4 regions of the Rhizobium anhuiense bv. trifolii genome follow, and region 3 is predicted to be linked to each of the others. Evidence: predicted binding sites of a transcription regulator. Region 3 holds the regulator's gene; each other region holds the start of a gene.
The links. Region 3 encodes LexA, which represses DNA repair genes until DNA is damaged. Its sites were predicted from a motif close to TGTTCNNNNTGTGTTCNG; they were not measured.

Region 1 (7,377 bases), 1.7 Mb from region 3:
ACGCTGACGATGCGGTAGAGACCACGTGTTCAGCGATAGCGGACGCGTCGATCAGACAGTTGCCGATTGTCGGCTCTTTGGATCAGGTCAGCGACCTTACGCCCTTGCTTGAAGACGCCAAGCTCTCTCAAAGGATGATGAGCCAGTTACGCAGTTGATCGCTCTGTCATTCCGAAAGCGGGCCGTTGCACAGCGTGTGTTACTATCCTGCGCATGACGAATTGAAATTCATTTTACAGAGTATTTGAGTGCTTCGGCGCCCCTTTTCCTACGCCGCCGCCGTCAGCCTCTCCCCGGCGATCCTGTAGGAGATCGCTTCGGCGAGATGGATGCGGCCGACCGTCGGTTTGCCGTCGAGATCGGCCAGGGTGCGGGCGACCTTGAGGACGCGGTGGTAGCCGCGGGCGGAGAATTTCATTTTCTCGGCGGCGTCGCGCAGCAGCTGCAGGCCGCCAGCATCGGGCTCGGCCAGTTTCTCGATCATGGCGGTGGAGCAGCGGGCATTGGTACCGATGCCTTTTGCGCCGGCGCTTTCGAAGCGCTCCTGCTGGATCTCGCGGGCGCGGGCGACGCGGCGGGCGACGTCGGCGCTGCTTTCGGCCGCCATCGGCCGGATGAGATCGGCGGCGGAGACGGCCGGCACGTCGATGCGGATATCGATGCGGTCCATCAGCGGGCCGGAGATGCGGGCCTGGTAGTCGCTCATGCAGCGCGGGCCGCGGGCGCAGCTATGACCGGGCTCGCCGGCCATGCCGCAGCGGCAGGGGTTCATTGCCGCGATCAGCTGGAATTTCGCCGGATAGGAAACGCGGTGATTGGCACGCGCGATGACGCACTCGCCGCCTTCGAGCGGCTGGCGCAGCGCATCGAGCGCCTGCGGCGTGAACTCTGGAAATTCGTCGAGAAACAGCACGCCGTGATGGGCAAGCGAGGCTTCGCCCGGACGGGCGCGCAGGCCGCCGCCGACGAGGGCGGCCATGGTGGCGGAATGATGCGGGGTGCGGAAGGGCCGGCGGTCGGAAAGCTTGCCGCCGGAGAGCTGGCCGGCGATCGAGTGGACCATCGACACCTCCAGCAGTTCGGCGGCCGAAAGCGGCGGCAGGATCGACGGCAGCCTGGCCGCCAGCATCGACTTGCCGGAGCCTGGAGGCCCGACCATCAGGAGATTATGGCCGCCGGCGGCTGCGACCTCCAGCGCCCGCTTGGCGCTTTCCTGGCCCTTGATCTCGGCAAGGTCCGGCAGGTTGGCGGCATTGGCGCGGATCGATGCCTCCGGCCTGGAGAGGACCTGCGTGCCGCGGAAATGATTGGCAAGAGCGATCAGGCTCCGGGGCGCGAGGATATCGACATCGGCGCCCGCCCAGGCAGCTTCGGCGCCGCTTTCGGCCGGGCAGATCAGCCCCTTGCCGAGCGCATTGGCGCCGATCGCGGCCGGCAGCGCACCTGCGATGGCGGCGATCGTGCCATCGAGGTTGAGCTCGCCGACAACGACAAAATCCGACAGCGCATCGGCGGGAATAGCGCCGAGGGCGGCCATCAGCGCAAGGGCGATCGGCAGATCGAAATGCGAGCCTTCCTTCGGCAAATCGGCGGGCGCCAGATTGACGGTTACCCGCCTGGCCGGCAGCGCCAGGCCGGAGGCATGGAGGGCGGCCTGCACCCGCTCGCGGCTTTCGGCAACCGCCTTGTCGGGCAGGCCGACGATCTGCATGCCGACCTTGCCGGGCGCGACCATGACCTGAACCTCGACCGGCACGCCTTCGATGCCCTGGAATGCCACCGTGCTGACACGCGCGACCATAAACCCATCCCCTTGCCGCAAACTCTTATACCGCCCCCGGCCCTTGAAAGCCAGCGGTTGCAATCTGGCATGGAATCGGGAATAAAACAAGAACAATCAAGGAACGTATCTGGATATCCGCGGCGACCGGGTTGTACCCGGCCGCGGGATCAAAACGGGCATGATTTGCCGGTCAGCCGCGTTTGCGTTCGATCGCATCCCAGAGCAGGCTTGATATATCGGCGCCGCCGAACTTCTTGACCTCGCGGATGCCCGTGGGCGAGGTGACGTTGATCTCGGTCATGTAATCGCCGATCACGTCGATGCCGACGAGCAGGAAGCCGCGTTCTCTCAGCGCCGGGCCGATGCGGGCGCAGATTTCCTGCTCGCGCGACGTTAGTTCGGTCGCCTCGGCGCGGCCGCCGACATGCATATTGGAGCGGCTGTCGTGCTCGGCCGGGACGCGGTTGATGGCGCCGGCAAATTCACCGTCGACCAGGATGATGCGTTTGTCGCCCTTGCGCACATCGGGCAGATATTGCTGGGCGATGAAGGGTTCGCGGAACAGCTGGCCGAACATCTCCAGCAGCGAGGAGAGGTTGCGGTCGTCGCGGGTTGAATGAAAGACGCCGGCGCCGCCATTGCCGTAGAGCGGCTTCAGGATGATATCGCCCATCTCGTCGCGGAAACGGCGGATCTCGGCCGGGTCCTTGGTGATCAGCGTCTTCGGCATCAGGTCGGAAAATTCGGTGACGAAGATCTTCTCCGGCGAATTGCGCACCCAGGCCGGATCGTTGACGACCAGCGTCTTCGGGTGAATGCGCTCGAGCAGATGCGTCGAGGTGATATAGGCCATGTCGAAGGGCGGGTCCTGGCGCAGCAGCACGACATCCATGGTGGCGAGATCGACGCGCTCCGGCGCACCAAGCTCGACGTGATCGCCCTTGACGTCGCGCAGCAGCATCGGCTCGACGCTGGCAAAGAGCTTGCCGTCGCGGAAGCTCAGGCGGTCGGGCGTATAATGGAAGAGCCGGTAGCCGCGCGCCTGGGCTTCCAGGCTCATGGCGAAGGTGGAATCACCTGCGATATTGATGCCGGCGACATGATCCATCTGGACCGCTACATTGGTGATCTTGGCCATTTCCGTCCCTTCCTGACTGCCGGACAGATGTAGGTCGGCCAGATTTCAAACGCAACGGCCAATCAAGGCCTTCCGGGGCACCCTGATCATCGCGTCTCAAGGATCCGCATCAGCCGGCCGCGATAGCTGTCGAGAATAACGGCGAGCACGATGACGGCGCCGATGACGATCGGCTTGATATTGTCGTCGGCGCCGAGCAGCTGCAATCCCGTCGACAGCACCTGCAGAATGCAGGCGCCGACCAGCGTGCCGATGATCGAGCCTTTGCCGCCGGAGAGGCTGGTGCCGCCGATGATGACGGCGGCGATGGCGTTCAACTCATAGCCGATGCCGGCAACCGGGCTGCCGACATTGAGGCGGAGCAGATAGACCATGGCGGCAATGCCGGCGGTCAGCCCGGAGATCGTGAAGACCGCGATCTTGTATCTTTTCGGCTGATGCCCCGACAGCCGCACAGCCTCTTCATTGGTGCCGATGGCAAAGACGAAGCGCCCGAAGACGGTATAGCGCAGCACGAACCAGCCGATCAGGACGACGACGATCGCAATCAGGAAGATCGACGGAAAGATGCCCCAGAAGATCAGGTTGCCGAAATCGACGAAAGGCTGCGGCAGGCCTGTTATCGTGGAGTTGTCGCTGACCACGCGGGCCAGGCCGCTGGCGACGTTCAGCATGCCGAGGGTGACGATGAAGGACGGAAGCTTCCACTTCTCGCAGATCCAGCCATTGACCGCGCCAAGGATGGCGCCGGTGCCCATCGACGCCAGACAGGCGAGAACAATCGCCTGCCATGGCGAAAACGCCGGATTGATCATGATCGTCGCACCGATGACCGTGCAAAGGGCAAGCAGCGAGCCGACGGAGAGATCGATGCCACCGACGAGGATGACGAAGGTCATGCCCGCGGCCAGCACGGTGTTGATGGCGATCTGCACGAAGATCTTCAGAAAATTCTCCGGCGTCGCGAAATAGGGCGCCGTCGCCGAGAAAAACGCCAGGATCAGGATGAGGGCGATGGCGACGCCCGCTTCCTTCATCGAGATCCGGATCAGCTTGTCCCAGACGCTCACCTCTTTCGCCCCAGTTTTCGCCTCGGTCTGTTCTTCAATGTTGGCGGACACGGCTGTACTCCTTGTAGGCGAGCGAAAGGATCCTGCTCTCGTCGAATTGGTCCCGGGCTATTTCCCCTGCGATCTTGCCGTCGGAAAAGACGATGATGCGATGGCAGATGCCGATCAGTTCCGGCAGATCGGAAGACACGACCAGGACACCTTTTTGCTCGGCCGCAAACTTCCACAGGAGCTCATAAATCTCGGCCTTGGCACCGACGTCGATCCCGCGGGTCGGCTCATCGAAAATCAGCACCTTGGGACCGCGGAACAGCCATTTGGCAATGACGACCTTTTGCTGATTGCCGCCGGAAAAGGTCCTGACGGCCTGACGGATGGACGGGGTCTTGATCCGCAGCTCACGCACGAGGCGCTGCGCGTGATCCTCCTCGGCCCTTCGCCTGATCAGGCCGTTGCGGGAGATCTTGGCGAGATCGGTGATGGTGGTATTTTCGGCGCAGCTCATATCGAGCATCAAGCCCTGCATCTTGCGATCTTCGGTCGCCAGGCAGAGCCCGGCCGCAACGGCATCCTGCGGCGAGTGGATCTCGACCGGCTCGCCATTCAGGCGAATTTCGCCGGCCGCCTTGGCGTCGGCGCCGAATATGGCGCGAACCGCCTCCGTCCGGCCGCTGCCGACGAGACCGGCAATACCGACAATCTCGCCCTTTGCCACGGAAAATGACAGTTCCGGGCTATGGCGCGTCACCTTCAGGCCGGAGACGCCGAGCGCCTCGCCTGAGACCACGCTGTCGCCGCGGAAAATGCCGTGATCCGAAAGCTTGCGCCCGACCATGAGCTCGACGATGTCGGGAATAGCCAGCCCTGCCAGCGGCCGGGTGATCACGTGTTGGCCGTCGCGCAGCACCGTCACATCGTCACCGACTTCGAAGATCTCCTCCAGCCGGTGCGAGATATAGAGCGTGGTGACGCCTCGCTGCTTCAGGCGTTTCAGAATTTCAAAGAGGCGATCGACCTCCTTGGAGGTCAGGGTTGCCGTCGGTTCATCGAGAACGAGAAGCTTGCTTTCGTAACAAAGCGCCTTGGCGATCTCGACCAGCTGAAGCTGCGCGACGCTGAGGCGGCTCGCCAGCGTGGTCGGGGCCACATCGAGGCCGACCTCCTCCAGGAGTTCGGCTGCCCTCTTATTCATTTCCTTGTAGTTCACCAGGCCGTAGCGGCGCGGCAGATGCTCGAAGAGCAGGTTTTCGGCAACCGTCAGGTTGGAAAGCGGATGCAGCTCCTGGTGAATGACCCGGATGCCCGCCTTGAACGCCTCCAACGGCGAGGCAGGATGGTATGGCTTGCCGTCAAACAGGATGTGGCCGTCATCCGGCCTGAAGACGCCGCCGAGCAGATTGATCAGGGTCGACTTTCCAGCCCCGTTCTCGCCCAGAAGAACGTGCCCCTTGCCGCGGCCGATCCGCATGGAGACATCCTTGAGCGCCACAACGCCGGGGAAGCGCTTGCCGATGCCCTCCAGCCTCAGAATGTCGTCATCTGCTGTGTCTGACACGTCGACCTCATGCATGGTCTCTTCAAACCTCGGCGCAACGCGCATCGGAGAGGCCCGAACGAGCCTCACCCGGAGCGATCAACGCGTCAATCGATTGGTGGAAATGGCGTCGGCCGCAGCCGGCGCCACATTCGCTTTTGGGGCCGGCAATCCGACTATTTCAGATCGGCTGCCGTGACCAGCTTGACGTCGGTCTTGACCCAGCCGGTGAATTTTTCGCCGGCCAGTTCCCGCATGCCATAGTCGATGCCCATGACCGCCATCTGCGCGCCATACTGCTCGACGGTGGCAAGCATCTTGCCGTCCTTGATCAGCGGCTGAACCGGCGGGATGTTGTCGAAGCCGACAACCTTGATCTTGCCGGCCTGGCCGGCCGCATCGAGCGCCTTGACGACGCCGAGGGCCATGGAGTCATTGGCCGCCATCACGCCCTGAATATCCTTATATTTCGTCAGGAAATTCGTCATGACGGTATTGGCTTCCTCGGTCTCCCAATGGGCCGTCTTGCTGTCGAGAAGCTCAAGCTTTCCCGACTTGACGGAATCCATGAAGCCTTCCTTGCGCTCCTTGGCATTGTCGGCCTCGGGATTGCCCTCGAGGATGACGACCTTGGCGCCCGGCCCCAGATCCTTGGCCAGTGCATCGCCAGCAAGCTTTGCCCCTTCCTGATTGTCGGGGCCGAAGAAAGCGAGATCGATCCCCGCCTTCTTCTTGGCATCGGCATCGAGCGGCACGTCGATGTTGATGACCTTGACGCCGGCCTTCACAGCCTTTGCCAGCGGGGTCGCCATCGCCTTGGAATCGGCGGGCGCCACGACGATGATATCGTATTTCTGCGTGACGAAGTTTTCGACGGCATCGACCTGCGAGGCGAAATCGCGCTCGTCCTTCATGCCGACGGCCTTGAAGTCGAACTTGTCCTTGTTCTCGGCCGCATATTTGTCGGCGCCGGCCTTCATCTGCTTGAAGAACTCATTGGACAAGGACTTCATGATCAGGCCGACCTTCGGCTTGCCGGCGGCAAAGGCGGGCGACACGCCGCAGGACAGCGCCAGCGCCAGGGCGCCGGCAAGTCCGACCTTCAACGCCGTACGGCGCGGCGCACTGATCAAGACGGATTCACGCTTCATAGAATGGGACATTTTTCTCCTCCCGAACGGTTCTGGGCTCAGCTCCATCTGAGTTGCCCGCGGCAATGAACCGTTTCCAACGCCATCTGGGTAACACGCTCCAAAAAATTGTCAAGCTGCCGAATTCGGGCCGGATGACCTCAAAGATGACCCCGTCGAAAACATCTAAAAGCGTGAATGATGAACCGTTTCCATTGCGCGTGGCGGTGCTCATGCTATGGATGATGGGCCGTCCCAATGAAATTCGGCCCTTTGACGAGAGCCGCAAAGACCATTAGCTGGAAGCCTCGATCAGACGCCCCGGGCGTGTTGTGAAGGCGAAGATGAAGGGCCACTGTTTCCGTTATGTCAAAGGTCGGAATTAGAGACGTTGCCAAGCTTGCGGGCGTTTCCACCGGGACCGTTTCCAGGGTTTTGAACGATCATCCCTCGGTGACGAAGGAATTGCGGGCGCGCGTTACCGGGATCATCAAAGAGCTCGGCTATATGCCGGACCCGTCGGCGCGAAGCATGCGCAGCAAGGTCAGCCGCCTCATCGGCATCATCATTCCGGATCTGACCAATCCGTTCTTCTCGGAACTTGTCCAATCCGTGGAACAGGCAGCGGCCAATCACGGCTATAATATCATCGTCATGACGTCGCTCGATCATGCGGCCAAAGAGGCTGATCGCATCAAGCAGCTGACAAGCCGAAAGGTCGA
Region 2 (7,377 bases), 1.1 Mb from region 3:
GCCGGAGAATTCGCCGATGCGGCGCATCTCCGAGCTGCAGCTCGGCCTTGCCCTTGCCCAGGGCGGCAAGGTGGACGAGGCGCGCAAGCATCTGCAGGCGCTGATCACCTCCGACCCGAAGGACATCCGCAGCTACCTCGCCTATGGCAGCGTGCTCTCCGATGCCAAGGACTACGAGGCGATGGCCGCCAATTACGACAAGGCCGTCGAAGCGATCGGCCCCATTCCCGGCCGCGCCAACTGGAGCGTCTTCTTCCAGCGCGGCATCGCCTATGAACGGTTGAAGAAGTGGGACCAGGCGGAGCCGAATTTCCGCAAGGCGTTGGAGCTCAACCCCGACCAGCCGCAGGTGCTGAACTATCTCGGCTATTCCTGGATCGACATGAACCGTAACCTCGACGAAGGTCTCGGGATGATCAAGAAGGCCGTCGATCTTCGCCCTGACGACGGTTACATCATCGATTCGCTCGGCTGGGCTTATTTCCGCCTCAACCGTTTCGACGATGCCGTCGACGAGCTGGAGCGGGCTGCCCAGATCAAGGCCGGCGACGCGACGATCAACGACCATCTCGGCGATGCCTATTGGCGCGTCGGGCGCAAGCTCGAAGCCGTCTACCAGTGGAACCGGGCGCTCAGCTCCGAGCCTGAGGCTGCCGAGATCCCGAAGATCAAGGACAAGGTCGCCAACGGCCTGCCTCCCGTCAGCGACGATGCCAAGGCGGCCGACAAGAAGCAGCCGGATCCGGCCCCCGTCACGCCGCCGCCGGTCGACAAGAAATCCTGACGGGCGGGACGCATGCCTGAAGAGGGCCTGGCCGACGCTTTCGGCGTCACCGAAGAGGCGCGCGCGAAGATCAACCTGGCCCTGCATGTGACGGGCCAGCGGCCGGACGGTTATCATCTGCTCGATATGCTGGTGACCTTCGCAGAGCATGGCGACCGGCTGGGTTTCCTGCCCGCACAGGCCGACGCCTTCACCCTGTCAGGCCGTTTCGGCGGCGCGCTTGCCGAAGATGGCGGCACCAACCTCGTGCTGAGGGCGCGTGATCTCCTGCGCGAGGCGGTCGGAGCTCTCGCCTTCCCTGTGCATATCCACCTCCAGAAGAATTTGCCGATCGCCTCCGGTATCGGCGGCGGCTCGGCCGACGCAGCTGCGACCTTGCGGGGGCTGATGCGCCTCTGGGGCACTAGGTTGCCCGAGGACGCGCTTGCTATGCTGGCGCTGAAGCTCGGCGCCGACGTGCCGATGTGCATGGAAAGCCGGCCGCTGATTGCCCGCGGCATCGGCGAAAAGATCGAAGCGGTGCCTGATCTGCCGGCCTTTGCCATGGTGCTCGCCAATCCGCTGAAGGGCGTGTCGACGCCCGAGGTTTTCCGCCGGCTGGCGACAAAGGACAATCCGGCCTTGAGCCTGGCTCCGCGTGTGCCCAACACTGCCGACTGGCTCGCGGCGATCGGTGCCGCCCGCAACGATCTGGAACCGCCGGCGCGCGAGCTTGTGGCGGAGATATCGGCGATCTCGGCGATGCTGCAGGCCAGCGGCGCGCTGTTGACCCGCATGTCCGGTTCCGGCGCCACCTGCTTCGGCATCTTTGCCACCATGACCGCCGCCGAAGATGCGGCGGCGGCTCTTCACGACGCGCGGCCCGACTGGTATTTCCAGGCGACGGAAACGGTTTCGGGAGGCACGTGATGGCAGCTCTGGACGAAAAGCGACCCTTCATCGCGGTCGGTATTGCGGTTCTCACGATCTCGGACACGCGCACGCCGGAGACGGACAAGTCAGGCGACACGCTGGCGGCGCGGATCACCGAAGCGGGCCACCGGCTGGTCGACCGTGGCATCGTACCCGATGATCGCACGGAGATTGCCTCCCGGGTAAAGGCCTGGATTGACAGCAAAGACATAGACGTCGTCATCACCACGGGTGGTACCGGCTTTACCGGCCGCGACGTGACGCCCGAGGCGCTGGAGCCTTTGTTCGAAAAGCGGATGGACGGCTTTTCCGCCATCTTCCACCGGATCTCCTACGAGAAGATCGGCACGGCGACGATCCAATCGCGCGCCACGGCAGGCGTTGCCAATGCCACCTTCATCTTCGCGCTGCCGGGTTCGCCCGGCGCCTGCCGGGATGCCTGGGACGGCATTCTGAAAGGCCAACTCGACTACCGCAGCGTGCCGTGCAATTTCGTCGAGATCATGCCGCGGCTGGACGAGCACCTGAAACGCGGCGCGACGAAGTAGACTGCCTGCAAGAGCGGCATTCCTATGTGGCCAGGCCCGGCAGGACGGGCATGGTATCCCAGCTATCACCCGACAGCAGAATGCAGCTTACGCCGTGAACATCCGTGACGATGAGGGTCCAGGTGCCGCTTTCGGCGGCATAGACCTCAAGAATGGCGTTCTGGTTGATCAGTCCGACTGCCGTGAGCTTTTCGGCGAAGTTCTTGTCCAGGAAATTGACGATTTCGGGTCGGCCTGCGCAACTGCGCATCATCTGCGATGCTGCCGAATGCGGATGCGCGATCACCAATATCGGCAATATGACGGCCAGCAGGCCGTAGATCATACCGCGTGTCATGACGCACCTCCTTTCGCCGGGTACCCGGCAGAAGAGGAGATTGTCGCTGACCTGTTCTGCCGTTCACCGGCATTCCATGGCCATTCCGTTGCGAAGCGCGGCGCTTCGACGGCGCCATGTTTGAATTATAGCGCGAAATCCTATTGGGCGCCATCTTTTGCGCGAGCGGTGGGAGGGGATCGCGGCAGCTACCGTGCGGCGCGGGCGACCCAGGACGGAATGAGCTCGCTCGCCAGCCGCCGCGGTTTCTGGCCCTTGACGAATTCGGCAAGCCGCATGCCGCTTTTGGCGGTGGCGAGTGCCAGCTTTTTCGGCACCAGGAAACCGAGTTCCAGCGGCGGTACGGCCCGGCCGACACGCTGGAAGAACGGGCGGCGATAGCCCCTCGACGCAGTGAAGCGCGCCGGCAGCTTGTTCAGCGCCACATATTCGGCGATCTCATCGATCCAGCCCGCCTGCGGTCTGGCGCCCGGCTCGACGAAGAGCAGCCATTCGCCGCGCGCCGAGCGGACGATGTCCTTGATATCCCATTGCGAATGGAAGCGGCAGCCGGCAGCGTCGGCCACCCGTGAGGTGCCGTCGCGAGAGCCGCGATCGAGCACGATCACATCGCTCACCAGCCCCTCCACTGCGCCTGCCACCAAGACCGATAAAGTCTGCGCCAGTTCAGATTCCTGATCCTGACATTCGAGAACAACCGTCAACATTGACTGTTTATAATGCGCCGCACAAATTTTTGCCAGCGCCGTTTTCCTCATTTTGTTCTTGCATTGTTCTCATTTTGCCGATAGGAATTTAATCAGCAAAACGGGCGGAGGCGATGGCTTTCCGCCACGGGAGAATCCGATGAGAGAGCAGTCCCTGGCAGGGCAGGCCGCATTCGCGCCTGCCAATACGGCAGATATTGCCGATGCGATGATCGTTTCCTCGGGTCTAAGGGTCGAGGTCGATCGGCGGCGCGGGCGTGGGGCGGGATTGAACCCGACGGGGCGGTTCGAAGCGCTGCAGCGGGAGACCTTCGACGATGGCTGGCAGACATGGGAAGAACTGCCGCCGTTCAAGACGGAAGTGCAGGTCGAGAAGCCGCGCACGGCCATCACCCGCAACGAATCGCCGGATATTTCCTTCGACCGTTCGATCAATCCCTATCGCGGCTGCGAACATGGCTGCATCTATTGTTTCGCCCGGCCGACGCATGCCTATATGGGGCTTTCCGCAGGGCTCGATTTCGAGACGAAGCTGTTTGCCAAGCCCGATGCGGCAAAGTTGCTGGAGCGGGAGCTCGCCAAACCCGGCTACAAGGTGCGGGTGATCGCCATCGGTACCAATACCGACCCCTATCAGCCGATCGAAAAGGAATGGCGCATCATGCGCGGCATCCTCGAGGTCTTGAACAAGGCAAACCATCCGGTCTCGATCGTCACCAAATCGGCGATGATCCTGCGTGATCTCGACATTCTGCGGGAGATGGCAAGCAAGAACCTGGTGCGCGTTGGCATCTCCGTGACCACGCTGGATCGCAAGCTCGCCCGGACGATGGAGCCGCGGGCCGCAACACCGCCGCGGCGGCTGGAGACGATCCACACCCTTGCCGAAGCTGGCATCCAGACGGCTGTGATGGCCGCCCCGCTGATCCCGGCGCTGAACGATCACGAGTTGGAGCGCATTCTCGAATCGGCCAAGGCTGCCGGCGCCGCCGAGGCGAGCTATGTCATCCTCAGGCTGCCGCTCGAGGTCAGCCCGCTGTTTCGTGATTGGCTGCTGCAACATTACCCCGATCGTTACCGGCATGTGATGTCGCTGGTGCGCTCGATGCGCGGCGGCAAGGATTACGATGCCGAATTCGGCAAGCGCATGAAGGGCGCCGGTCCCTATGCCTGGCAGATCGCCAGGCGATTTGAGATGGCAGCCCGGCGTTTCGGCCTGACGCGACGCAGCGTGCCGCTGCGCGACGACCTGTTCGTGCCGCCCGACGGCAGCGGCGTCCAGCTGTCGCTTCTTTGACCTTTTGTTTTACGCAGTTCAGGCAAACCGCTTCGCGCTTTGCCGGGAACTGCTCTCTGGCCTTTACGCAATTCCGAACGGAAAACCGCTTCGCACTTTTCCTGGAATTGCTTGTAGCTTGCGCATCGGCTTCTCGATAGAACCGCCCTGTCTTCGAGCCCCGAGCGCAATTCCCGCGGATGGCCTTGACCGCCACCATCCGCCGGACCGGTCCCCGGCCGCCGCCCTGATCCGGGGACTTGCGGGAAATCGGGTTGGCGTGCGAGGTTCAGCCGCATGAAACCTCGCACGCCACCCGATTCTCCCCTGCTTTTCGACACGGTTCCGCTCGTGCCGGATTTCAAACTCGAGCTCAAAGCCCGCAGGGCCGGCCACTGGCCGGTTGCCGGCGCCGACGAGGCAGGCCGCGGGCCACTGGCCGGGCCTGTGGTCGCCGCTGCCGTCATCCTCGATCCCAAACGCATCCCCGAGGGTCTGAACGATTCCAAGCAGCTTTCGGCGCAACGGCGCGAGGAACTGTTCGCGCAGATTCTGGCGACCGCGACCGTCTCCATCGCCTCCTCCAGCTCGACGCGCATCGACGAGACCGATATCCGCAAGGCTAGCCTCGACGCCATGCGCCGCGCCATCTGCAGTCTCGCCATTCCGGCAAGCTACGTGCTGACCGATGGGCTCGACGTGCCGCCCGGCCTCGATTGCCCCGGACAGGCGGTGGTCAAGGGCGATGCTCGCTCGGTCTCGATCGCCGCGGCCTCGATCGTCGCCAAGGTGACGCGCGACCGGATGATGGCACGCGCGCATCATGTGTTTCCGGATTACGGCTTTGCCGCGCATGTGGGCTACGGCACCGCACAGCACCGCGCCGGCATCGAAAAACACGGCCCCTGCTCCCTGCACCGGATGAGCTTCCGGCCGTTGCGCAAGGTCGAGGATGGTCCCGAGATGGATCAGCTTATTTCCGAGTAGGAACGGAGAGGTCGCGGCATGGTCCCTTCGCCCCGTTTACGGCGGTCCGAAGGAGGGGTCGAGACCAGCGGCTCGCCCCCAGCACGAGGCCGAGTCGTCAACAAAAGAAAAGGCCGGGACATGCCCGGCCTTCGCTCTCAATCTTTCCGATACAGCTCAGTTGAGCCGCGTCTTAACCTGGCTGACGGCATTGCCGAAGAGCTCGGACTGAACCTTGGCATCGGCCTGCTTGGCAAGCACGGTTTCGGCGGCCGCGATTGCGAGATCGACGGCAGCGGAACGCACCGCCTTCATCGCCTCGGCCTCGGCCTGCTTGATCTTCTGCTCGGAAAGCGCCGTGCGGTTGGCGACGAATTCTTCCGTCTTCTTCTTCGCCTCAGTGGTCAGCATTTCGGCTTCGCGCTCAGCGGCGGCAACGATGTGGGCCGCTTCGGCTTCCGCTTCCTTGCGCTTGCGCTGGTATTCGGCGAGCAGGTGCTGGGCCTCTTCGCGCAGACGCTTGGCTTCGGCCAATTCGTTGCGGATCTGGTCGGCGCGGTCGTCGAGCGACCGTGCCATCATGCCCGGAACCTTCAGGTAAACGACCAGCGCCAGGAAGAGGACGAGGCCGACAAAGGCGAAGAAAGTCGCGTCAAAAGCAAATTCCATCGATCAAGCCTCCTTCTTGGCAGCTGCGACGGCAGCAGCGACATCGGCCTTGGCGACGGTGCCGCCGATCAACTGATCGACCACGGCAGCCGCGGTTTCCTCGGCAATGGTGCCGACGTCGGCGAAGGCCTTGGCCTTGATCTCGCCAATACGAACTTCGGCAGCCTTGATCTTTTCCGACAGGCTCGCCTCGACAGCGCGGCGATCCTCTTCGGCTTTGGCCTTGGCGGCGTCGCGTGCGGCAGAGCCGATCGCGTTGGACTTGGCGCGCGCAGCGGCCAGTTCACCTTCATAGGTCCGGACGGCGGCGTCGGCTTCCGCCTTCAGGCGGCCAGCTTCTTCCAGATCCTGGGAAATGCGCGTGTGACGCTGATCGAGGATGGCCCCGATGCGCGGCGCGATGACCTTTTGCATGAGCAAATAGAAGACGCCGAACGTGATCACCAGCCAGAGCAGCTGGGATGCGAAGGTCGTCGAATCGAAAGGCGGGAAAGGGCCGCGGGCGTGTTCGCCTTCGGCAACACCAGTCTCGGTATGGACCTCGCCTGCGGCCGGAGCGGCATGCGCATCCGTACCCGTCGCTGCCGCCGGTGCTTCCTCAGCGTAAGCCGGGGTCACAAAAAACATGCTCACCTCCAGGTGGACTGCAAATGCAAAGGATCACGGCTTGCGGTCGCAGGCCGTGATCCATCTATTCGCCGATATCAGACGGCGAAGAGGAGGAGGAGAGCGACGAGCAACGAGAAGATGCCCAGAGCTTCCGTAACGGCGAAGCCGAATACCAGACGGCCGAACTGGCTGTCAGCGGCAGACGGATTGCGCAGTGCGCCGGAGAGGTAGCTGCCGAAGATATTGCCGAGGCCGAGAGCCGTACCGGCCATACCAAAGCAAGCCAGGCCTGCACCGATGTACTTTGCTGCTTCCGCTTCCATGTTGAACTCCTTTGAAATGGTTGTTGCGGCGAATGACTGACGCCCTTTGACGTCGATGTCGTTATCCTTAGTGCCCGCCCGGATGGATTGCGTCGTTGAGGTACATGCAAGTCAGTACCGCAAAGACGTAAGCCTGGAGGAAGGCGACGAGGAACTCGAGACCGGTCAGGGCGACGGTCATGATGAGGGGAAGAACGGCTCCGCCGACACCGACAGCACCGAGGGCTCCAAGCGAGGCGACGAAGC
Region 3 (7,377 bases):
CCTTCTTGAGGTCGGCAAAGATCTCCATGCCCTTTTCAATGCCGATGCCGCGTTCGGCCGAAAGCGAAGTGCGGTTTGCCTTGTCGAAGGAGCTCTTGTAGACGAGGCCGATGCCGAGCTTTCCGCAAAGCTCCTTCAGCGTGCCGGCCACCATGAAGGCGTGGTCGCGGCTCTCCATCTGGCAAGGGCCGGCAATCAGCGACAGGCGGCCGGTGTTGGAAAAGGTGACCTGGCCCTGGCCCTCGCCGATCTTGACTTGGGAATTCGTATCTGTGCTCATCGTGTTTCCTCGAAGGCGAAAAGCGTGCCCTGCCCGGGCGCGGGCTTCACCAGAATGCGATTGTTCTTGCGCGTATATGTCACCCCGTTAGCAGCCAAATGCGCTTCTGTCACGGCAAGATCGGCGACAGCGAAGAGAATCGCCCGGCCGCGCAGGCCGCGGTCGGCGGATGGGACAGCGACCTCGAAATAGGCCTCCAAACCCTCCGGCGTCATCAGGCTGATTTTCACATTCGACGCCGCGATCGTGACGCCGAAACCGGTTTTCTCGACTGCCGATTGCGCGCTGGCAAGACTGACGAAGGCGGCGAAGGCAGCCGCATCGGGCGCGCAAAGCACCACCTCGGCAATGCCGGTGACGCCATTGGCATGCGCCTCCAGCGCGCTGCGGTCGGCCGGCAGCGGATTGACGCGCTCGACGGTGAAGAGAAAGAGATCGGGCGCGCGCAGGTCGCCGGCAAAGGCCAGCCTGAAGCCGGCAATGCTCTCAGAACCATCCGGCATCGTCATCGGCCGGCTGAACGCCAGCATCTCGCCGGCGCTCGCTCCGTCGCCGACGAAATTCCGATGATCGATATCGGCATCCTCGCTGCCGAAGGCCACCGCCGAAAGCCCTTCCTCGCCGCAGCGGAATCGGAAGGCGCGGTTGCGGGCGGTGAAGACATTGCCTTGCCGCGCCGATGCTTCACTTTCCCTAACGCTCGCAATCCCGAGCGGCTCCAGATAGGTCTTATCGGCAAAAAAGACGCAGGCATTCTCCGTTCCGAAGGGATGACGCGCATCGGCGGCAACGGTAAAGCCCAGCTTGCCGAGCCTCTCGCGCGCCAGATCGATATTGACGACCGGCAGCACGACATGATCCAGCGGGCGTGGTTTGGCGGAATGCTCGTTCATGATATCCCCTCTCCTGACACGGCAGAGATGTGCGACAGTGCCGCCCAAGGCAAGACTTGTCGGCCAATCCGGCAAATGAAAATAAAAATCTCAACGAGTTGGCGCCAAGTTTTACGGAAATTTAGCTACTTGCGGAACACATATGGAACATATAGTGTCTGTTCTGGATTTGTTTCAATCACGAGGTCACAACGTCGATGCTCACGCGCAAACAACAGGAGCTTCTCCTCTTCATTCATGAGCGCATGAAGGAATCCGGCGTTCCGCCGTCTTTCGACGAAATGAAGGACGCCCTGGATCTCGCTTCGAAGTCCGGGATTCACCGGCTGATTACGGCGCTCGAGGAGCGTGGCTTCATTCGCCGCCTACCGAACCGGGCCCGCGCACTCGAGGTCATCAAGCTTCCGGAGGCCTATAGCCCCAGCATCCAGCCCCGGCGCGGCTTTTCGCCGAGCGTCATTGAGGGCAGCCTGGGCAAGCCCCAGCCGGTCGCCACTCCCGCTCCTGCAAAACCCGTCGCCGACAATGGCAACTCAGTCTCCGTGCCGGTCATGGGCCGCATCGCCGCCGGCGTTCCGATCTCGGCAATCCAGAACAACACCCACGACATCGTCGTTCCGGCCGATATGCTCGGCTCCGGTGAACACTACGCGCTGGAGGTCAAGGGTGATTCGATGATCGACGCCGGCATTTTCGACGGCGACACCGTGATCATCCGCAATGGCAGCACCGCAAGCCCTGGCGACATCGTCGTTGCTCTCGTCGACGACGAAGAAGCGACACTCAAACGCTTCCGCCGCAAGGGCGCCTCGATCGCGCTGGAAGCGGCCAACCCGGCTTACGAGACCCGGATCTTCGGGCCAGACCGCGTCAAGGTGCAGGGCAAACTCGTCGGCCTTATTCGCCGCTATCACTAACACCCTGGCCGGTTTCGACAAAGCTGTTGCTGCGCCAGTCATAGGCGCGATGGCGGATCCATGGCCGCCACAGATCATCGAATGCGGTTGTGACCTCCATGCCGGCCTCCGCGAAGCGCAGCTCGACGGAACCGGTCCGGCGCAACGTCTCGCCGGTGAAGAGCGTCGCGCCTGAGCGGCAGCTGTTGAAACGCAGGCGGACCGACGTTACCACGATATCGGCCGCATCGCAGGCCGGAGCGAGATAGGCGGCATTGTCGATGACGGCGACCACATGACCGTTGCCAAGCCTTGATATGCACCAGGCCTTCTTGACGCAGGAAAAGCGGTTTGCGTCACCGCCGGCTGCAGCCGCCCGCATCGCCGCCCTCGCTTCGTTCTGCTGATCGCGGGAGAGCTTGACGCGGCGGTCCTCTCCCGCTGGCGGGACAGCAGGACCATCCAGCATCTTCGGCGGGTCATGCGCCGGCAGGACCAGCGCGCGCTGCCATTGGTCGAAGATGAAATCCGGCGGGTTTTCACGGTTGGAGGCCATTGCCGCCGCCTCGACGACCGCGACGAGACTGCCATCTTCCGAAATCACCAGATCCGGCGGCCGGGGAACCGGCAGAAGCAGCAGGATGAGCGTTGCGGCTGACATGATCGACGTGCCCATATGGCGCAGCCGAGTGCGGAGCAGCGTCAGCAGCAGGAAGCCTGCCACGGCGACCGCGAAATACCAGGCGGGCAAGCGGCCGATGCCGATGTCGCCACCCCAGCCGGACACGGTCTTGGCGACGGCGATCACCAGATCGAGGCCGAATCCGACAATCTTCCAAGGCAAAACGTCCAGACCGAAAGGCATGAGCAGCATCGCCAGCAACCCGGCCGGCATGATGATGAAGGAGATGATCGGCATCGTCGCGAGGTTTGCCGGCAGGCCGTAGGCGGTCAGGCGATGAAAATGCTCGATCGAAAACAGTGCGGTGGAGAAACCGCCGATCAGCGAGGTCAGGAAGACACCGCCGAAGAACCCCGCAACCGCGACGAAAGGCCTGACGATCGGCAGCTTCAGGAAGGCATTCTCGCGGACGCGCCGATCCTTCCACAGCTGATAGCCCGACACGAGCGCCAAGGTTGCGGCAAAGGACATCTGGAAGCTCGGACCCAGGACCTCGGACGGCGAAATGGCGAGGATGACGAGCGCGGAGAGAGCGACATTGCGCAGGCTGATCGACGGCCGGTCGAAGAAGACGGCAATCAGCATGATGGCCATCATGATGAACGCGCGCTCGGCCGAGACCGCGAAGCCGGAGATCAGGAAATAGGCCGTGACGGCGATGAGCGCGCCGGCGGCGGCGATCTTCTTCGTCGGATAGGCCTGGGCGACGCCGGGAAAGAGGCTGAGCAGCATCCGGAAGCCGACGAAGAAGATGCCGGCCGACAGCGCCATGTTGAGGCCGGAGATGGCGATGATATGCGCCAGACCGGACTGGCGCAGCGCCTCCGTGGTCGCATTCGAGATGGCGCGCCGTTCGTCCGTCACCAGAGCAGCGGCAAAAGCGCCGGTGTCGCCGGGCAGAATCGATCGGATGCGGTCGCCGATGCCGCTGCGCAGCCGGTAAAGCCATTCGAGCAGGGCTTCCGCCGTCGATCTGGCAGCCTGCGGGCCCGCCTGCAAATCGACTTTCGTCGGCGCGCCGTAGAAGAAACCATTGGCGCCGATGCCATCGAAATAGGCCCCGAAAGAGAAGTCGTTGAGCTCTGGAAGTGCTGGGCCTGACGGCGGTGTCAGCCGAGCCCTGCCGGTGATGATGTCACCGATCTCGAAAGGCGCGTCGGCGCCGCGGGCGATCGCGGTTATCCGTTCCGGCGGCCGCTTCACCTGCGGCGCCTCGGTGCCGGTGACGGCCAGAATGTAGCGCCACCGGCCGCGACCATCGCCTTCGCGCCGTTCGACACGGCCGGTCACCGTCGTCGTCACGGCGGAGTCGAGGATCACGGTCGAAGCCCGCCAGCTTTCGAACTCCGCCGAGACCATGCCACCGGCCACAAGTGCAAGCGCCAGCAGGACGGTCCGCAATGCCGCCCGCATACGGCTGGCGATCAGAACCGCGGTCGTCAGCACCAACAGGCAGAGCAGCGGTGCAATGACCGGAAAATCCGATGCTCCAAGAAACCAGAAGGCTGATCCGGCGCCGAGGAAGACCGGCGAGAATAGCAGCAGGCGGCCATGATCCGCCTCCTCGCCCAGCATGCGCCTGCCGGCACGCAGCGATTGCGAGGCCAAAGCCGGCAGGCGATGGCGCAACGGTGTCGCCGACTGCGTCCTTGCCGGCCGCGACACCACGGCAGGGGGAGAAAAACCGGAGGTATCGGCAAGGCCGGCGCCTGCTTCCGGCCGCAATTCGACTGTCGTCAATTCCTGCATCCGCCGCCCAAGCTCACCCGCCAAGGCGGCCAGAATGCAACCTCCCATCAAATCCGGCAAGAATAATCGATTGAAATATGAGGGAAAATCGCGAGTGCCAAAAGACCAGTCGAATCATCAGCTTCCGATATGCACGCGGCTCATCGCTGCAGTGCCTAAAAGGTGATACCGCAATGCACAAAATGCCGTCACGGTAACTTGGCATTAGCTTCGCGATCATATAGCTATCGGTGAGGACGCTTAACCCCTATGGCGCTTTTAAGGCGCCACCGCCATTTCGGAGGATCAGCATGACGGATCAAAGCGCTACAATAAAAATCGGTGACAAATCTGTCGACCTTGCCGTCAAAAGCGGCACGATCGGCCCGAGCGTCATCGATATCGGTGCCCTCTACAAGAACACGGCTTCCTTCACGTACGATCCGGGTTTTACCTCGACCGCATCCTGTGAATCGAAAATCACCTACATCGACGGCGACGAAGGTGTTCTGCTGCATCGCGGCTATCCGATCGAGCAGCTCGCCGAGCATGGCGACTTCCTGGAAGTCTGCTACCTGCTTCTCTACGGCGAACTGCCGACCACCGCGCAGAAGAAGGATTTCGATTATCGCGTCACGCACCACACCATGGTGCATGAGCAGATGAGCCGCTTCTTCACCGGCTTCCGCCGCGATGCACATCCGATGGCCGTCATGTGCGGCTGCGTCGGCGCGCTGTCGGCCTTCTATCACGACTCCACGGACATCACCGATCCGCACCAGCGCATGGTCGCCAGCCTGCGCATGATCGCCAAGATGCCGACGCTCGCCGCCATGGCCTACAAATACCATATCGGCCAGCCCTTCGTTTATCCGAAGAACGACCTCGACTATGCGTCGAACTTCCTGCGCATGTGCTTTGCCGTGCCTTGCGAGGAATATGTGGTCAATCCGGTGCTTGCCCGCGCCATGGACCGCATCTTCATCCTGCATGCCGATCACGAGCAGAACGCCTCGACCTCGACCGTCCGTCTCGCCGGTTCGTCGGGCGCCAACCCGTTCGCCTGCATCGCGGCCGGCATCGCCTGCCTCTGGGGGCCTGCACATGGCGGCGCCAACGAAGCAGCGCTGAACATGCTGAACGAAATCGGCACAGTCGACCACATCCCGGAATATATCGCCCGCGCCAAGGACAAGAACGACCCGTTCCGCCTGATGGGCTTCGGCCACCGCGTCTACAAGAACTATGATCCGCGCGCCAAGATCATGCAGAAGACGACGCATGAAGTGCTGGGCGAACTCGGCATCAAGGACGATCCGTTGCTCGAAGTGGCGATGGAGCTGGAGCGCATCGCGCTCACCGACGAATATTTCATCGAGAAGAAGCTCTATCCGAATATCGACTTCTATTCCGGCATCACGCTGAAGGCGCTCGGCTTCCCCACGACCATGTTCACCGTGCTCTTCGCGCTCGCCCGCACCGTCGGCTGGATCGCGCAGTGGAACGAGATGATCGAGGATCCGGAACAGCGCATCGGCCGTCCGCGCCAGCTCTATGTCGGCGAACCCAAGCGCGACTATATCCCGGTTTCGAAGCGCTGATCGCTTCAAAGCCTAAAAGAAAACCCGGTCAGAAACGGCCGGGTTTTTTCTTTTTCAGGACATCGAGAAGGATCTCGGCGGCATGCTCGCCAGGCGGCTTTTCGGTCTGCATGCGCTGCCAGATAAGGTCATAGCCTTCCTTCATCGCCTTCAGCTGGTAGGTATCGGCCGACAGCCTTTCCATCCAGCGGGCGAGACTGGCGCCGCGAACGATATCGTTGAGATATTCCGGCACGACCGCGTAATCGGCGATCAGGTTTGGCAGCGCGCCTGTCCAGGTCTTGATGGTTGATGTCAGCAACCGCATGATCCAGTCGACCTTGTAGGCGGAGACGACGGGCACATCGGCAAGCGCCAGCTCAAGAATGACAGTTCCGGATGCCGCCATGGCTGCATCGGTTTCGGCGAAGGCTTTCCATTTCGCTTCCGCACCGACGACGATCTCCGGTTTTACCGCCCACCCCGCCGTCATTTCGCGGACAAGCGCCTCCTTGTGCGTCACCGTCGGCAGAATGAAGCGCATCGGCCCATTGCGGGCAACAAGCTCCTTCGCTGCGGCCTCGAAATAAGGCACGAGATTCTTGATCTCGGATGAACGCGAACCGGGAAGAAGAAGGATCGGGCCGTTGCCGGGCTGCCTGCCGGCGCGCAGCCGCCGCGCTTCGAGCAATGCCGGATCGGCAATCAGGCGATGGCCGACATAAGTCGTCTCCGGGCCGCCAAGCGTGCGCATCACTTCCGGCTCGAAGGGCAGAACGGCGAGCACATGATCGACATAGGCGAGCATGCGCGTGGCGCGATATTCCTTCCAGGCCCAGACGCTCGGACAGACATAATTGACAACAGGCAGATCGGGCAGCGCGGTGCGGACGCGCTTTGCAACGCGATGGGTGAAATCCGGGCTGTCGATGATGAGAAGAATGTCCGGCCTTGCGGCGATGATTTCAGCCGTCGTCCGGCGGATCAAGGTATAGAGCTTTGGCAGCCGGCTCAGCACCTGGGTGATGCCCATGATCGACAACTCGGAGAAATCGAACAGCGATCTCAGGCCTTCTGCTTGCAGCGCCTCGCCGCCGACGCCGACCAGTTCCACCGGTCCGCTATGAATCCGTTTCAGGGCGGCGATGAGATCGGCGCCGAGCAGATCCCCCGACACCTCACCGGCAATGACGGCGATCTTCAGCGGCGCCCCGTTCATACAAGCCCCCATGCCGGCAGGCCGCGATCGATGCCGCAGACGAAAAGCCCGGCCTCGTCGGCGGCCTTGATGACGGCGGCGCGATCGAGCACCAGTGAA
Region 4 (7,377 bases), 2.1 Mb from region 3:
GTCGCCATCGCTCTGCGAAGCTTGTCGGCTTCCGCCGGTCTGAAGCCTGCGGCGGTAATGGCGATCTGCATGGCCTGTTCCTGGAACAAGGGCACGCCGAGGGTTCTTTCCAGAACCGTTTCCAGCTCCTTGCTCGGATATTCGATCGGAATGTTCTTGGCCTGCTGCTCCCGGCGCTTCAGATAGGGATGCACCATATCGCCCTGGATCGGTCCTGGCCGCACGATCGCCACCTCGATGACGAGGTCGTAGAATAGCTTCGGCTTCAGACGCGGCAGCATGCTCATCTGCGCCCGGCTTTCGATCTGGAAGACGCCGAGCGTATCGGCCCGGCCCATCATCTCGTAAACCGGCTCGCCTTCGTCCCCATGCTCCTTGTTGCCGAGGTCTGCGAGCGTCTTCTTCACGTCGTAATGCAGTTCAAGCAGCGAGAAGGCCTTCCGCAGGCAGGTCAGCATGCCAAGCGCCAGCACATCCACCTTGAGGATCTTGACATTGTCGAGGTCGTCCTTGTCCCACTCGATCATGTAGCGATCCGGCATCGCCGTCTTCATGATCGGCACCACCTCGTCGAGACGGTCCCGCGTGATGACGAAGCCGCCAACATGCTGGGTGAGGTGGCGGGGGAAACCGAGAAGCTCGGACGCATATTTCAGCACGTTCTGCGTCACCGGATCCTTGATGTCGAGGCCGGCCGCCTTGGCATCCCGTTCGGAGAGATTGTCCTCCGACCAGCCCCAGACGAGGCTGCTGATCGCCGACTGAACATCCTCCGAGAGCCCAAAGGCCTTGGCGACCTCACGGCCGGCCGAACGGGTCCGATAGGTGGTCACCCCCGCCGTCAGTCCGGCATGTTCTATGCCGTATCTCTTGTAGATGAACTGGATGACCTCTTCGCGCCGGTCATGCTCGAAATCGACATCGATATCCGGCGGTTCGTCACGATCCATCGAAATGAAGCGGTCGAAGAGCAGCGTGCTCTTCTGCGGATCGACTTCCGTTATCTCAAGACAATAGCAGATGACCGAGTTTGCCGCCGATCCGCGCCCCTGGCACAAGACCTTAAGTTCATAGCGGGCGTGCTGGATGATCTTGTGAACCGTCAGGAAGTAGGAGGCATATTGCTTATCCCCAATGAGTTTCAGTTCATAATCGATCTGTTGCGCCACCTTGGGCGGGATACCGTCGGGATAACGCCTTGCGGCGCCCGCTCTCGTCAGTCTTTCCAGGGTCTCCTGCGGCGTTTCGCCCGGATCGTTTTCAGGCGGATAATTGTGCTCCAGTTCCTTCAGCGAAAAGCTCAGCTTGCCGAAAAAGGTCTGCGTATTTTCGATCGCATCAGGATAGTCCCGGAAGATCCGGGCCATTTCACGTGAATCCTTGAGGTAACGTTCGGCATTCGGCGCCAGCAGGAATCCGGCTTGTGGTATCTGCACATGCTCCCGGATCGCGATCACGACATCCGAAAGCGGCCGGCGTTCAGGATGGTGGTAAATCGGCTGGTTGGTGGCAATCAGCGGCACGCGGTTTCGGGCAGCCAGCATCGAAAGCACCGCAAAGACCTGCCTCTCGCGGCCGTCATAGGCTGGCGCCAGCGCCATGAAAAAGGCCTTGCGGAATCGCCTGCGAAGCCGCTCCAGATAATCGTCCAGCGTCGACTGCCCCGCCTGATGATCGACAAGGCTGCGGTCGGGAACGAGGGCGAGCATCATCTCGTCCCCCCATTCCGCAAGCTCCGCTTCCGTCAGGATGCAGCTTCCCTTGACCGCTTCTTCCTTCAGATTGCCGGCGCTGAGAAGGCGGCAGAGGTTTGCCCAGCCTCGCCGGTTTTGTGGATAGGCAAGGATATCAGGCGTTCCGTCGGAAAAGACGAGACGCGCGCCCGGTTGAACCCGGATAGGATCGAGAATGACCTCTGTTTTTCCCTTCTTCTTCGCCTCAGCCAGAATCTCATCCCTGTTCTTGTATCTCTCCTCAAGCTGCTCCGCCTGGGCATGCGCTCGCACAACGCCGGCAACCGAATTGCGGTCCGCAATCCCGAGACCGCCGAGCTTCAAATAAGCGGCCTGCACAACCATCTCTTCCGGACCGGAGGCGCCTTCGAGAAACGAGAAATTCGTTCTCGTGCCGACCTCGAAGAATGCCCGTGCGGTTGTCATGCGAACACGCCGTGCATGAACCAGCGAGGGTCAAGCTCCTGACCATAAAAACCACGACGATAGATCCAGAAGCGATGCCCGGTCTCATCCTCAATGCGGAAATAGTCACGCGCCTCGGCCTCATCCCCATCGATCCACCACTCCATGGCAATCCGTTCCGGCCCTTCGCTTCTTGCCACCTGATGCTGCATGCGCCGCCAGCGGAAGATCTGCGGCGGACCATCGGGCACTTCGGCCATCATGATCTCGACCGGCTCCGGCGTTGCAAAGAGCCGCAACGGGCGCTCTTCGCGGAAAGGAAGTTGGATGTCCCGCGCTACCTTCCGCCTGGGAAGACTCTCCATTACAGGAACCGTAATGACGGCGCGTTCCGGCACATGACTCTCGCGAAGCTGGAAGCTTTGCAGGCAATCCGCACCAAGCCGGGCCGACACCCGGTCGACGAAAACAGAAAGCGAGATCTCTCCCTGACGATCGCCCTCGAAATCCTCCTGCGCTTCGTTGAAGGAATCGTGCCGCAACACATTCAACCGCAGGATCTCGAAACCATAGCCGGCATCGAGATCATCATAGACCGCCTGCAATCGCTCGGAAAAAAGCCCGGCAATGAGCTTTGGTTCGCGCAGCGGCTGCGAAGCGCCGACGGAGATACGAAAGACCCTGCCGTCGACGCGGAACAGGACCAGTTCGAACACCCGCCCGCCAGCCCCTCGCGCCTCCAGCGACGGCTGCAGCGACATGGCGACCTGCCTGGTGACGGCAAGGATCTGCTCTTCCGTCCCGATGGGCTCCATCAGCCGGCTTTCGGCCGAGAGGCTGGCGACAGGACGCCGGGGAGAGACCGGCTCTTCTTCATGCCCCAGCGCCTGGTCGAGACGCAGAAGCAGCTCCGGCCCGAACCGGCGGGTTAGCGGCGCTCGCGGCGCATCGATGACATCGCCGATATATTTCAGGCCGAGCTTCTTCAGAGCATCGACGGTTTGTCCTTCCAGCCGCAAGGCTGTAACCGGCAAGGACACCAGCACATGTTCCGCCTCTTCGTCCTCGATCACGCCACTCTGCCCGAAGCGGGACACCGCCCAGGAAAGGCCGGGCGATGATGAAATCGCGCCCCGTGCATCGAACCCCATATGAAAAAGCCGCGACAGCACATCCCGAAGAAGCGCCTTTTCACCGCCGAACAGATGGGCGCAGCCGCTAATGTCGAGAAACAGACCGTCCTTGCCGTCGAATGCCACCAGCGGCGTATAACGGTCGCACCAGTCGGCAATTGCCTCCAGCAGCCGGCGGTCGGCCGCCGGATCCTCTTCCGCGACCTCGAGCATTGGATACATGGCGCGCGCTTCGGCAACGCCCAAATCCTTCCTCAACCCCAGCCTCTCGGCCAACTCGTCCAGTGCCGTCAGCCGAATGGCATTGTTGAGCTTGCCGGAACAGACGATAGGCGGCGTCTCAGGACGCCCTTTCGAACGCCAGGAGAGCCCCCATCGTTTGCGGGCGATGCGGTCCGTTGGCAGATGCGGGAAGCTGAGCGCCAGAATGCGCTGACTGTTGGCCTGGAGGACGAACGAGGTTTGGTTCGGCGACAGGGAGAAATTCGCGTTCATGGGGATTCCACTCCAGAAGAAAGGAGAGCGGAGCCGGATTGCGGCTCTTCTCCAGCGTGAGACGGAAAATCGGATTGCCGATGCTGCCGGAAAGCCTCGATCCGTCCGGCAACGGCCGTAGACCGGCCGGGGCCGGTTCGACATGCAGACGGAAAGCCGCACTGCTTGCCTCCTCCGCTCCGGCCTGGCGCACGAGAAAGAGTGGATGGCGGGCAGCCCGCGCCCGAAGACTGAGCCTGCGGCTTTCGGTCAGCCCGAAATGGGCGGGATTGCCTCGCACTTCGAAGATGACGGCCGAGAAGGCAGCGCTTTCCACCGCCGCCTCCACCAGCCAGAGCGCCTCGTCCAGCTTGCGTGGCGCGGCGTGGAGAAACCGCTCCGGGCTCAGTCCGAAATCCCGAAGTCCGGGGGCATAGGGACGGCCGGCCTCCAGCGTGCCGATTGCATCGCCGATCCAGAGCAACGGCAGAAACCTGCCGGCATCCGCTTCCTGTTTCTGCAGCCGTGCGGCAACAGCCATAGCCAGCCCGCTTGCCGCACCGGCATCGCGAGACAGAGCCGAGCGGAATTCGGTGATCGCATCGAGCGGCAGGCCGCCTTCCAGTGCCCCATCGAGGAACTCTATTCCAAACGGCAGGGGCGGCAGAGTGCGCTCCTGGCGGGCCTTGCGTCCTTCCGCCACGGCTTCCCGTTCCGCCGCGGCAAGCGCCGGCGCGGGCTTTCCCTCCAGTCTGGCGATGGTTTCGCGGAGCGCAAAAAGCCGCTCGCGCGCCAGGGCGTGCTGCGCCATGGCGTTCTCCAATCCGTCTTGTTCCTGTTATGTTCTTATAGATTCCAGAGAGCTAATGAAGAGTCAACGGCCATTCTCTATGAATTTATTCCTGCCTTTGATTCCGCACTCGAAAATCGGCGATAAAGGTTCTATATGGGCCCGCAAAGGAAGGAATATTCATGGCCCGCAGAGACCAGAGCGATGATTGGCGGGACCGCCATGCGCCGACGATCAGCACCTTCGAGTCGCTGGCAATGGAGGCCTACAGCCATCTGCCGGATGAATTCCGCCAGCTGACGACCAACCTCACGATCGAGATCGAGGATTTCCCCGATGACGACGTTTTCGAGGACATGGCGCTGGAAACCCCTTTCGACCTGCTCGGCCTTTTCGAGGGCAGGGGCATTTCCGAACGTTTCACGGTGGAAACCGGCGAGATGCCGAACCGCATCCGCCTCTACCGCCGCCCCATCCTCGATTACTGGGCTGAGAACGATGAGACGCTCGGCGATATCATCACCCATGTCCTGATCCACGAGATCGGCCATCATTTCGGGCTGAGCGACGATGACATGGAGCGGATCGAGGCCAGCGCCGAGGAAGCCGCCGAGCGCTAAACCGCGCGTTCGGCAGAACGCGCTACTGCTCGGAGAGCTTCATCTCAGGATCGTAATCCTTGCTTTCGACATGTTTGACGACGGCCTGGCCGCACTGCATCGCGCCGGTTGCGGCATTGAAGGCATAGGTCGGCGAGCCCTCCAGCGACCAGCCCTTGTTGAGGGCGGCGGTAACCTTGTGGCAGAAGGAAGCATCGTCGGGACCGGTCAGGAAGCGGTAGAGTTTCATCACATCGTCTTTCGTGCTGCAGCCTGGCGGGCTGCGATCAGGCGGGCTTTATGAACCAGACTTTCCGCCTGGACAAGATGCAGCCGCTCGATCATCCGACCGCCTGCATTGATGACGTTCAGCCCCTCGGAAGCGGGATCGGCAAAGGCTGATATGATCGCCTCCGCTTCCGCAATCGCGGCCGAATCCGGGCCGAAATGGCGATTGGCGGGCTCGATCTGCGCGGGATGGATCAGCATCTTGCCGGTAAAGCCCATGGCCCGGCCCTGCTGACATTCGGCATCGAAACCCTGCTCGTCCCTGAAATCGTTGAAGACGCTGTCGATCGCATCGAGCCCGTAGGCGCTGACCGCAAGGACGACCTGCATCAGCCACGGCACGAGATAGCTCCGTCCCGGCTGCGGCAGCACGTCGGTTTCCTTGCGCAGGTCGTTGAGCCCGACGACGAGACAATCGAGCCGCGAGCCCGGCGTGCGCCCGGCCTCGGCGATATCAGCCGCATTCAGGATGCCGCGCGGCGTCTCGATCATCGCCCAGATGCGCAGATCTTCGGGCGCATCCGCCTCGGAGAGAAGGTCGCTGATATCAGTGACATCCTGCGGCTCGTCGACCTTCGGCAGCAGAACGGCATCGGGACCAAGCGCCGTCACCAGCTTCAGATCGGCCAGGCCGAAATTGGACGACAGGCTGTTGATACGGATGATCCGCTCCTTGCCTTGGAGCGGCCGATCCGAAAAAAAGCGCCTCAGGTTTTCCCGCGCTTCCGCCTTCTTTTCCGGCGCCACCGAATCCTCGAGATCGAAGATCACTGCATCGCAATCGACCGCATGGGTCTTTTCGAGGGCGCGGGGGTTGATGGCAGGCACGCTCAGCACCGAACGGCGCAGGCGAGGGGTCACGGGGTTTCGGCTCATGGCGAATTAGTGCCAAGCTTTGACAGCCGAAGCAAGCAACCTGCCCCAGAACATCCAGCAGAACAACAAAAAGCCATGCTTGCCTTGCAGAGAGGAAAGAGAAGGACCACATTCCTTTCCGAAGAAAGGTCTCTAACCATGCAGAACATTCGCTCCATCTTCCTCATGCTTGCCGGCGCCACCGTTTTCGTGGCCATGCTGCTTCTCACCTTTTCGGTGACGCTTGCTGTCGGCGGCATCCTGACCGTACTCATGGTCGGGCGCGCGCTGTCGATGAAGATGAAGCCCGCTCCGATCCGTGCCAAGGCAAACAACGGTAAGCCGGAGATGCGGGTGTGGAACGACGGCCGCGGCACGATCATCGATCTCTGATCACCTTTTCACTGAAGATTTCGTTCGCTGAAAAATTTCGGCCGACACTGTCGGATCACGCTTCCATGCTGCGTCCTTGAAGCAGCCAGGCATTCAGCCGGCGCTAAAAACGAATGGAGGACAAGCATGGATGCGACAGAGAGCAACCCGACCAAGATGCCGCCGGTCAAGAATGGCCTGCTGCCCTATCTGACGGTCAATGGCGCGGTGAAAGCTGCGGAATTCTACACGAAGGCTTTCGGCGCCGAAGAGGCCTATCGCGTGCCGGTCGACGAAAACGGCAGAACGATGCATGTGCATCTCTACATCAACGGCAGCTCCCTCATGCTGTCGGATGCCTATCCCGAATACGGCCATCCCTTCAAAGGCCACGAAGGCTTCGCCATCCAGCTGGTTATCGACGATATCGATTTCTGGTGGGATCGCGCGGTTGCGGCCGGCGCCGAAGTCGTCATGCCGGTCGAACTGATGTTCTGGGGCGACCGCTACGGCCAGCTTCGTGATCCGTTCGGCGTCCTCTGGGGGTTGAACGCACCGTCCAAATAAGGGGACCGGCGCAATCGGCAGGCCGCGCGAAACGTCGCGTGGCCGCCATCTGTGAAAGATTCTCCTTCATTTCGACGAAAAACTGGACTAGATGCAAATTCAGAAAGTAGATTTGCTGAAATGGAGCATGGATCATGGATAAATTCGTGAAGCTCACGGGC

Region 1: the regulator LexA is predicted to act here: its motif matches at 1,879-1,896, upstream of NE851_RS11675 (YifB family Mg chelatase-like AAA ATPase).
Region 2: the regulator LexA is predicted to act here: its motif matches at 3,342-3,359, upstream of NE851_RS14600 (PA0069 family radical SAM protein).
Region 4: the regulator LexA is predicted to act here: its motif matches at 4,576-4,593, upstream of NE851_RS09520 (ImuA family protein).

The regions. Positions count from the first base shown of each region.
Region 1 covers NZ_CP098803.1:623,421-630,797, reverse strand. Annotated here, with positions in the region: gene NE851_RS11675 (YifB family Mg chelatase-like AAA ATPase) at 269-1,801, opposite strand; gene gshB (glutathione synthase) at 1,974-2,921, opposite strand; gene NE851_RS11665 (ABC transporter permease) at 3,008-4,042, opposite strand; gene NE851_RS11660 (sugar ABC transporter ATP-binding protein) at 4,026-5,561, opposite strand; gene NE851_RS11655 (sugar ABC transporter substrate-binding protein) at 5,702-6,688, opposite strand; gene NE851_RS11650 (LacI family DNA-binding transcriptional regulator) at 7,022-7,377, shown strand, end outside.
Region 2 covers NZ_CP098803.1:1,242,392-1,249,768, reverse strand. Annotated here, with positions in the region: gene NE851_RS14625 (tetratricopeptide repeat protein) at 1-784, shown strand, start outside; gene NE851_RS14620 (4-(cytidine 5'-diphospho)-2-C-methyl-D-erythritol kinase) at 797-1,693, shown strand; gene moaB (molybdenum cofactor biosynthesis protein B) at 1,693-2,244, shown strand; gene NE851_RS14610 (hypothetical protein) at 2,267-2,581, opposite strand; gene NE851_RS14605 (glycosyltransferase family A protein) at 2,770-3,288, opposite strand; gene NE851_RS14600 (PA0069 family radical SAM protein) at 3,428-4,585, shown strand; gene rnhB (ribonuclease HII) at 4,862-5,551, shown strand; gene NE851_RS14590 (F0F1 ATP synthase subunit B) at 5,708-6,199, opposite strand; gene NE851_RS14585 (F0F1 ATP synthase subunit B) at 6,203-6,826, opposite strand; gene NE851_RS14580 (F0F1 ATP synthase subunit C) at 6,904-7,131, opposite strand; gene NE851_RS14575 (F0F1 ATP synthase subunit A) at 7,199-7,377, opposite strand, start outside.
Region 3 covers NZ_CP098803.1:2,315,509-2,322,885, reverse strand. Annotated here, with positions in the region: gene kdsA (3-deoxy-8-phosphooctulonate synthase) at 1-280, opposite strand, end outside; gene NE851_RS20175 (VOC family protein) at 277-1,173, opposite strand; gene lexA (transcriptional repressor LexA) at 1,371-2,090, shown strand; gene NE851_RS20165 (ComEC/Rec2 family competence protein) at 2,071-4,500, opposite strand; gene gltA (citrate synthase) at 4,791-6,080, shown strand; gene lpxB (lipid-A-disaccharide synthase) at 6,109-7,278, opposite strand; gene NE851_RS20150 (LpxI family protein) at 7,275-7,377, opposite strand, start outside.
Region 4 covers NZ_CP098803.1:180,402-187,778, forward strand. Annotated here, with positions in the region: gene NE851_RS09510 (error-prone DNA polymerase) at 1-2,159, opposite strand, end outside; gene NE851_RS09515 (Y-family DNA polymerase) at 2,156-3,571, opposite strand; gene NE851_RS09520 (ImuA family protein) at 3,612-4,556, opposite strand; gene NE851_RS09525 (metallopeptidase family protein) at 4,718-5,155, shown strand; gene NE851_RS09530 (DUF1737 domain-containing protein) at 5,178-5,384, opposite strand; gene NE851_RS09535 (HpcH/HpaI aldolase/citrate lyase family protein) at 5,384-6,298, opposite strand; gene NE851_RS09540 (hypothetical protein) at 6,437-6,670, shown strand; gene NE851_RS09545 (VOC family protein) at 6,797-7,216, shown strand; gene leuD (3-isopropylmalate dehydratase small subunit) at 7,351-7,377, shown strand, end outside.